3 regions of the Salinivibrio sp. IB872 genome follow, and region 2 is predicted to be linked to each of the others. Evidence: predicted binding sites of a transcription regulator. Region 2 holds the regulator's gene; each other region holds the start of a gene.

Region 1 (3,185 bases), on a different contig from region 2:
GTTTGGTTTGCAGCGTGTGTGCGTCTATTTCGCCATTTTGGTATTGCACCCACAAAGGTTTGTTTAGTTCTGAATATTCGGCAAAGGCGTGCTGGTCGAAATCGACATCATAGTGTGAAAACATGCGTTGCAGTCCTGCAAACGCATCAAAGTGAAACAGTGTTTCATCTGCATCAAAAAGAACCCAAGGATACCGCATGATGACTACATCTCTTTACGTTAAGTAAATGAAGTGTAACAGATGAAGTCCTTTCTCTTCGAGACTTTTTTGTGCACTCACCATCCTTGGTGAGAAACACTGAACCGTCAGAGTGATGGCAAAACCATCTAGCCTGATTGAGGTTACAAAGTCAGATACAGCCCTGCCAATGTTGCGCTCATCAGATTCGCTAAGGTGGCGGCAAGAATGGCACGCATTCCTAATTTGGCGATATCACCTCGGCGCTCTGGAACAATACCGCCCAGTCCGCCCATCAACATCGCGATCGAAGTGAGGTTGGCAAAGCCGCACAGTGCAAAGGTAACAATGGCTTGGCTGTGGGGAGAAAGTGCACCTTTTAGGTTCATAAAATCAGCAAACGCCACAAATTCATTCACCGCAATTTTCTTACCAATCAAGGTACCCGCAGTCATCGCTTCGCCCCAAGGAATGCCGATGAGCCAAGCGATTGGTGCAAACACATAGCCGAATATCCATTCCAGACTTAACTGAGGCATATTGATCATCGGACCAAGTTTGCCCAACCCGCCGTTAATCAGCGCAATCATGCTGATCACGGCCAGCAAGCTAGCCCCGACTGCCATCGCAATTTGTAATCCACTTAGAGCACCTTGTGTGCCTGCATCGATCAAGTTGACAGGCTTATCGTGGTTATCTTGCTCGGCTTGCGCTTGGGTATGGCTGATAGGCGCTTCGGTCTGCGGGACCATAATTTTTGCCATCATTAGACCGGCTGGTGCAGACATGAAGGCGGCAGCGATCAGGTATTTCATTTCAACACCGAGGCCTGCGTATCCAACCATGGTGCCTCCAGCCACGGAGGCTAATCCGCCGACCATGACTGCAAATAATTCTGAGCGCGTCATTGAGGCGAGAAAAGGGCGCACGACAAGAGGGGCTTCTACTGATCCGACAAAGATATTGGCTGTGGCTGACATCGATTCAGTGCGCGAGGTGCCGAGTACGCGTCTTAGTACGCCACCGATCAGGCGAATAATCCAAGCCATGATCCCTAAATGATAAAGCACCGCGATCAGAGCGGAGAAAAAGACGATAGTTGGTAAAACGTTGAAAGCAAAGATAAAGCCAAGTTTAAATTTCGCGAGATCACCAAACAGAAACTCAGCACCAATATCGCCAAAGCTAATAATTGCGGACACGGCTTCTGATGCGTTAGCCAGAATGCGCTGACCAAGCGGGACGGAGATAATAAACCCGGCAAAGGCGATTTGAATAATGAAAGCGCCACCGACGGTACGCCAGTTGATCGCACGACGATTTTCTGAAAATCCAATCGCGATTAGAAAGAGGACGCTAATCCCCAAAAGGCCGATGCCAAATTGCATGATGCTTGCTCCGCAAACGTTAAACTGGGATGGAAAACGATTGCGGCGGTATTGTACTTATTTTTCTCAGTGTGACAAGTGTCACGAATAAATCATATTGTTGCATTATTTTGCATTTTTGTGGCCTGGAGGTTATGTGCTCGTAGGCGAGTCGTGCGAGCTCAGAGCGGCTTCACGATAGGTACTTGAACAGACGCATGCTATTCACGATGTCTTTGTGATCCATCAAAAGTTTTGCTGGTGAACATAGGTATTTTTTGTGAGCACTATCAATGAATTCTTTTTATGATACGGCGTATTTCCGCTAAACCTGAAAGAGGAAAGTGTATGACACAATCCTTTATAGCTCTGAAATAAAGAGTTCAAATGAGTTCTAGGCCGCATGTAGCCTGGGGTTTTAGTGGATATATTGATTAATAGCTGGTTATAAAATCGACATTTGGTTAGTGCCCTAATTAAATCGTTACGCATTTATGTTAGGGTAATGAACTGTGTGGATGTTGCGGTTCTTGCTGCTGGTCAACTTTTTTATCCGCGTTTTGCGATGAAAAGGCCAATTGAGCGCACAGGCCACCGACACTCACAGGCTTCCGAACAAACGGACTAAGGAGTTAACTCGTGAGCGATAAAAGCCATGAAGATATGATGAAACCGGACGGGAAAGTTAACCCGATCGATACTGACTACCAGGTCGGTCAGGATAATGTGGCCGTTAAACTTGGCCCGTTTGGTTTTGATATTCACAACCGAGTATTTATGGTCTCGGGGCTGGCCATTATGGCCTRTGTATTTGTCACTTTGGCATTTCAAAACCAAATCGGCCCTGTTTTTGGTGATCTTCGGGGTTGGTTGACCTCGAATCTAGACTGGTTCTTCCTTTCTGCAGGTAATATTTTTGTTATCGCCTGTCTAGTGCTGATAGCGTCACCTTTGGGGCGCGTTCGTCTCGGCGGGACAGAAGCTAAGCCGGATTATAGCTATGCGGGCTGGTTTGCGATGTTGTTTGCCGCCGGTATGGGTATTGGTTTGATGTTTTACGGTGTTTCAGAGCCGTTAACACACTTTCAAACCTCATTGGGCGGTACCGCTGTTGATGCAAACGGTATTCGTACCGACTGGGCACCGTTAGGCGCTGCAGCCGGAGATGCTGAAGCAGCTCGACGCCTAGGCATGTCTGCAACGATTTTCCACTGGGGTCTTCACCCTTGGGCTATCTACGCTGTCTTGGCGCTAGGTCTGGCCTTGTTTGCCTATAACAAAGGCTTGCCTTTGACCATGCGTTCAGTCTTTTACCCGCTCTTTGGCGAGCGTGTATGGGGCTGGACCGGCCACGTGATCGATATTCTTGCGATCATCGCGACTCTCTTTGGTCTTGCGACCTCACTGGGCCTTGGTGCCTCACAGGCGTCTGCTGGTCTTCACTATCTGTTTGATACGCCACTGGGTAACACCACAGAGGTGCTGCTTGTCATGGGTATCACCGGTATGGCCATCCTGTCTGTGGTTGCTGGGGTAGATAAAGGGGTGAAACGCCTCTCCGAAGTGAACATGTTGCTCGCACTGCTACTGCTTATCTTTGTGATTGCAGTGGGTCCAACGCTAGCCATTTTGACCGGTTT
Region 2 (3,185 bases):
CATCGTTGAGCATGGTCGCTACCTCTGGGTTTTGGGGCGATACAAACAAGAACATTGGGAAGCGGTAGATCAGCATTAAGTGCGGATCAACCAACAGATTTGTATATTGAGGTCGCTCTGCCAGCTCGCTAAAAGGTTCGATAAGCGCACGCGGGAAGAGGTCGGCCCGTCCGGTATCGACGCCTTTAAAGATATTCTCAAAGCTTGAGATTTCTCGAACCCGAAATCCCGCCGACTGCAAGACCTTCACATCCGCCCAGCCTTGCCCTTGGATCATGGTCAGACTATTGAGCCCTGCTTGGTCACTGATTTGTGCAAGCTTGGGTTCGGTGGCTTGATTGGTAATGAACAAGCGATGGCCTAATAGACCCCGAAAGACTGGATAACGGATGGGAAGTAACTCTGACTCAAGGGTACGGTCGGCCCCGAGCCAATCTACCGTCAGTCGTCCTTGTTTTAGCATTTCCACTTTACGAGACTGAGAGCCAATTTGACCTTGAAAGGCTTGTAAAGTGACAGACTCACCTGATTTTTCCGCTAAAAACTCAATCAAGTCGATAGCGTATAAATCGAGGGCAGAGCCAGCCCGTGGTTCTGGATGGACAATGGTGATATTCGCCGCAGCAGTTGAAGAAACCGCCGCGAGTAGCAATGCAGCAAGGGTTTGACGTAAGCTTCTCATAAACGACATCCTGTTAATCAGTTGTTAGATTGGTCGTTTTTGAAGTGTAGAACTTGGTTAATGAGTTTTCAGTCAATAAAAATAAAAAAACCGACGCAAAAACGCCGGTTTTGTCGCAACACGCGAGGATTAGCGTGTGCCGTAAACCACAATGGTTTTACCGTGAGCTGAGATAAGGTTCTGCTCTTCCAGCATTTTAAGGATACGCCCAACCGTCTCTCGCGAACAGCCAACAATCTGACCAATCTCTTGACGTGTGATCTTGATTTGCATGCCGTCAGGGTGAGTCATGGCGTCAGGTTGCTTCGCCAAGTTCAGTAGGGTTTGCGCAATGCGGCCGGTCACGTCCAGGAAGGCAAGGTCTCCCACTTTCTGGCTGGTCACTTGCAGGCGACGCGCCATCTGAGAGGATAGACGCATCAAAATGTCTGGGTTAACTTGGATCAGCTGGCGGAATTTCTTGAATGAAATTTCTGCCACTTCGCAAGGTGATTTCGCACGTACCCATGCGGTGCGCTCTTGGTCCTCTTCGAACAGACCAAGTTCGCCGATGAAGTCACCTTGGTTAAGGTAAGACAGGATCATCTCCTTGCCTTCTTCATCTTTGATTAGTACGGCCACAGAACCTTTCACGATGTAGTACAAGGTCTCCGCCTTTTCCCCTGCATGGATCAGAGTACTTTTGGACGGGTACTTGTGAATATGACAATGTGAAAGGAACCACTCGAGTGTAGGGTCTGTTTGAGGTTTTCCTGGAACCATATAACTTATTTCCTCTGCATGTGTTGCCCGGCAACGACGTCCTGTCTTTGTCTGAATGGAAACCCATCAGTCCAATGCACAGAATACGAGGTCTTGGCGCAGGCTACAAGCTCACTGTATGTTAACAAGAGTGTATCTTTTTTCTATCTGGATTTCTTGATTTTGATCTAAGCCAACCGCCTAAAAATTCGGCAAAAATGTGGCTAAGATCACGACCTGAGAAGTAATACACGTTAAGTGCGCTACGGCGGTTAACCTATCTTGCCTTTCTCAATCAACTGTTGGATCAAGGGGCGAATAATCAGCTCCATTGCAAATCCCATTTTACCGCCGGGCACGACCAGCGTGTTGTGCCGAGACATAAACGCGCCACTGATCATTTGCAGTAAGTAAGGAAAATCGACGTTCTTCATACCACGAAAGCGGATCACGACAAAGCTTTCGTCGAGTGACGGGATCCCTTTTGCATTCAGCGGGTTGGATGTGTCTACGGTCGGGACACGTTGGAAGTTAATATGCGTGCGAGAAAACTGCGGCGTAATGTAGTGCAAATAATCATCCATGGAGCGCACGATCGAGTCCGTGACGGCCTCGCGGGAATGGCCTCGGTCGCGCGTATCGCGGACAAACTTTTGAATCCACTCCAAGTTAACGATAGGCACCATGCCGATCAGTAAATCAACATGCTGGGCGACATTGACGTCACCATCCACCACCCCGCCATGCAAGCCTTCATAAAATAATACGTCGGTATTTTCAGGCAGATCTTGCCAGGGAGTGAAGGTGCCCGGCATTTGGTTATAAGGCACGGCTTCATCAAAGGTGTGTAGATAACGACGGTATTTACCTGTGCCTTGTTCGCCATATTCTTTAAAAAATTGCTCAAGGCGTGGGAAGTCGTTGGCCGTGGGGCCAAAGTAGCTAATATGACGACCTTGTTCACGGGCTTTACGGATCTCAACATCCATTTCTGGCCGCGTGAAGCGGTGAAAGCTATCGCCCTCTAACCAAGAGGCTTTGATGTTCATCATATTGAACATCTTACGAAACGCTTCGGAGGTCGTGGTTGTGCCTGCGCCGGATGAACCGGTCACAGCGATGATTGGGTGTTTAGCCGACATGACGAGCCCTGTCATTGATCAGTCTGAATTTACACCGCAGCCCACAAGGGGAGGCGGTGTTACGGTCTGAGATCGCGCTGACGACGAATATCCACTGTCTCATGCAGCTCAGAGTATACAATCACGGCGTCGCCGGATTTTAATTGTTCACGCACTTGTTCAACTTTCTCAGCAAAGCTGACTTCCTGCTCACCGTAATCTGTCCCTTCCCTCAACACAAAGTGTTCAATTAAATTGGTCAAGGTCTCGGCTGGCACAGATTGCCATGGAACCATCATACTACATCACCTTTTGCTGACATCGGGATGGCACGGACGCCATCTCCATGCTTAGGTTGTGAATTAGCTCCCATTTTACCGAATTATGCGTGTAGGTGCAGTGTGTCTATGTCGATTTAGTCACAATTTATCGTGACGATTGGGGCATCAGGTGTCGAGTTGCTCAGCTATCCACGCGGGCACTGCCTCTTCCAACCATAAACGCGGTGCACGCCAATGGCCAGTGACAAACCCAACATGTCCGCCATGGTCAGTGAGTTGATAGCGTATATTGGCCGGTAATGGCGTGGTTGGGATCACCGCATCAGTCATAAAAGGATCGTCTTTGGCATGAATGATGGT
Region 3 (3,185 bases), on a different contig from region 2:
AAATCGCGCTCAATAAATTGCTCCGTTGCTGAAGCGCTTGTTCGGCCGATTGGCGATGATGCACCTCGCGTTGCAAACTTTGCTGCATTTGATGCCAGTCGGTCACATCATGACTGATGCTCAAGGTACCAACCACCTGTTGCTGATCATTTTTAAGCGCGGTGATGTTGGTTTCGAGCAAACAGCTTTCGCCGTTTAGTTGCGATGCCCACGTACGCACCGTCTTTGAGCCAGACAAAGGCTGATCGGCATGCCACATAATGCCCTCTTGCTCGCGGCCTCGCCAAAAGCGGTCAAAGGCCGCATTGGTTCCCACCACATTGCCATCGACATCTTGAAAGCAAACCAATTCAGCCAACGAATTAATCACGCTAAGCAAAACACCATGTTCTTGATGCTGTAGCTGCCATTGCGCGTGGCGCGCCAGTGGTGCTAGCGACACCAACCATGCTTTTTTACGCCGACAACGAATGGGTAAGCCCGACAAGCGCACGCCAATGCGTACTCGATTCGCGCCGGGTGCTTTGACCTTAGCTTCGACATTAGAGAAAGGACGTGGCCACTGCTGCGCAACAATGAAGGCTCGTACTGCTTGTCGCTGGTGCTCATTGGCCGTTTTAAAGTGGCTTTTGCTGTCCACCAATGAAAATGCCTCCACACAGGCAGCATTGGCATACAAGATGTCACCCTCATCGGCGGTAACAATGGCATGAGGTGTATCGAGATCAGCCATATACACACGCCAATGGGTTAACGCGACGGTTTCTTGTCGCGCACGCCACGCGTAGCCAAGCACCGCACCTAAAACAAGAAATGCAAATAAAATGAAAAATGCCATGCGGCTCCTGTGTGATCACAACCATCCTTGATTCGCGACATCTTTTTCCGTTGCGCCGCTTATGTAACGGCTATTTTGCCACAGTTTTCTCAAAATACATGGCTACGTGCCTCACAGGTTTTTACTGTCAGTTGTCATTTTTTTACATCAAATCACAGCGTATCTTGCTATGAAACTGAAGACATAAAACGCACCCTGCTTTATTTCTTTATTTGGTTAGAATTTATGCTCGAATTTGGCCTTAAATTAATAATTATTTAACAAAATAGCATAAACGCGAATAGCTATTATTCCTGAAAAAACTGACACAAAACCTGAAAATATCAGGTGTTTAATTGACATCACACCAAGCTTCATGGTGCATAAAGGCTGCATAATAAAATTTGACCTTTAACTGCTTTGCCGTTAATTTGAAAGGTCGCTGAATAGCGCTTTCTGGATACGGCAGGCTAGGCATCGCGTTGAAAATCAGTAATTTAATTACTTACAAGCACGCGATTTTCCCGTTAAAAAAACACAACATAACGGGTGAGCTGTCACAGTCCTAGACGCTTTCAGAGTGGTCAGGAGGATCACGACAATAAATGCAATCACTGCGAGTGACGCAGTAGCAAGGGAGAATTGCAATGTCGCTGTACAACCCAATGTTGGAAAAGGATAACTGTGGTTTTGGTTTGATCGCCCATCAAGAAGGTGAGCCCAGCCACAAGTTGGTTCGTACCGCCATTTCCGCACTTGATCGCATGACCCACCGTGGAGGGATTAACTCCGATGGTAAAACCGGGGACGGTTGTGGGTTATTGCTCCAAAAGCCCGACCGTTTCTTTCGCCTTATTGCCGAACAAAACCAATGGAACCTAAGCCGTTTGTATGCGGTAGGAATGCTTTTCCTGAGCACAGATCCGGTGAAGGCGCAGCGCGCCCGCGCGGTGTTTGAACAAGAAATTGGTGCCGAAACACTCTCCGTGGTTGGTTGGCGTACGGTACCAACCAACCCTGACGTGCTGGGTGAAATCGCCAAGCAGTCACTCCCCGTTATCGAACAAGTCTTTATTAACGGCCCAGCCGGTTGGCGCGCACGCGATTTAGAGCGTCGCCTGCATATTGCGCGCCGCCGCGCAGAAAAAGCGTTAGCTGACGACACAGACTTCTACATTACCAGTCTGTCGACCCAAACCATCGTCTACAAAGGCTTGTGTATGCCGGCAGATTTGCCGCGCTTTTACACTGATTTGGCCGATTTACGCCTCGAGTCTTCGATCTGTTTATTCCACCAGCGTTTTAGTACTAACACGCAACCACGCTGGCCGCTCGCTCAACCGTTCCGTTACCTTGCACACAACGGTGAAATCAACACCATTGAAGGTAACCGCCAATGGGCACGCACACGGGCATACAAATTTAACTCGCCCTTATTGCCAGACCTCCATCAGGCCGCGCCTTTTGTCAATGAATCAGGGTCGGACTCATCGAGCCTCGATAACATGCTTGAAGTGTTTTTGTCCGGTGGTATGGATCTCTTCCGCGCCATGCGTCTGCTTGTGCCGCCCGCTTGGCAAAACCATCCGGATATGGATGATGAGCTGCGTGCATTCTATGACTTTAACTCCATGCACATGGAGCCATGGGATGGTCCTGCCGGTATTGTGATGTCTGACGGCCGTTATGCGGCTTGTAATCTCGACCGCAACGGCTTACGCCCTGCGCGTTATGTGGTCACTAAAGATAAATTCATCACCCTCGCCTCTGAAATTGGCATTTGGGATTACGCGCCTGATGAGGTCGCTGAAAAAGGGCGTGTTGGCCCGGGTGAATTGCTGGTGATCGATACCCGAGAAGGCAAAATTTGGCACTCAGCGGAAATCGATAATGAACTGAAAAGTCGCCACCCCTATCGGGAATGGCTCGATGCTCACGTGCGTCGCTTGACCCCGTTTGAAGAACTTGATGATGATGCCAGCGAAGGCAGCCGGAGCTTGCAAGACACCCAACTGAAGGTTTACCAAAAGCTGTTTGGGATGTCGAACGAGGAAGTCGAGCAAGTCGTCAAGGTGCTCGGGGATATCGGTCAAGAGGCGACCGGTTCGATGGGCGATGATACGCCAATGGCGGTATTATCTTCTCGTCCCCGCTGTGTGAGTGACTACTTCCGTCAGAAGTTTGCTCAGGTTACCAACCCACCCATCGATCCCTTACGTGAAAACCACGTGATGTCACTGGCCACCTGTATCGGCCGGGAAATGAACGTCTTCTGCGAGACCGATGGCCACGCCGAGCGCGTCGCGTTTAAATCGCCCGTGCTCTTATTCTCAGACATGGTGCAGTTACTCGAGCTCGACGATACCTA

The links. The regulator CRP, encoded in region 2, controls carbon source genes, mostly activating them, when cyclic AMP is high. The targets are predictions, from matches to a motif close to TGTGANNNNNNTCACA.
Region 1: a site for CRP is predicted at 1,637-1,652, ahead of BZJ18_RS10200 (NupC/NupG family nucleoside CNT transporter). Genes of this name have one in related genera too.
Region 3: a site for CRP is predicted at 1,364-1,379, ahead of gltB (glutamate synthase large subunit). Genes of this name have one in related genera too.

Annotation. Positions count from the first base shown of each region.
Region 1 is NZ_MUFO01000021.1:2,086-5,270, forward strand. Features, by position in the region: gene yjjG (pyrimidine 5'-nucleotidase) at 1-199, opposite strand, end outside; gene BZJ18_RS10200 (NupC/NupG family nucleoside CNT transporter) at 343-1,566, opposite strand; gene BZJ18_RS10205 (BCCT family transporter) at 2,209-3,185, shown strand, end outside.
Region 2 is NZ_MUFO01000002.1:207,056-210,240, forward strand. Features, by position in the region: gene BZJ18_RS01935 (hypothetical protein) at 1-682, opposite strand, end outside; gene crp (cAMP-activated global transcriptional regulator CRP) at 812-1,444, opposite strand; gene BZJ18_RS01945 (phosphoribulokinase) at 1,696-2,565, opposite strand; gene BZJ18_RS01950 (YheU family protein) at 2,625-2,843, opposite strand; gene BZJ18_RS01955 (hydrolase) at 2,991-3,185, opposite strand, start outside.
Region 3 is NZ_MUFO01000004.1:80,939-84,123, forward strand. Features, by position in the region: gene BZJ18_RS03110 (GGDEF domain-containing protein) at 1-838, opposite strand, end outside; gene gltB (glutamate synthase large subunit) at 1,465-3,185, shown strand, end outside.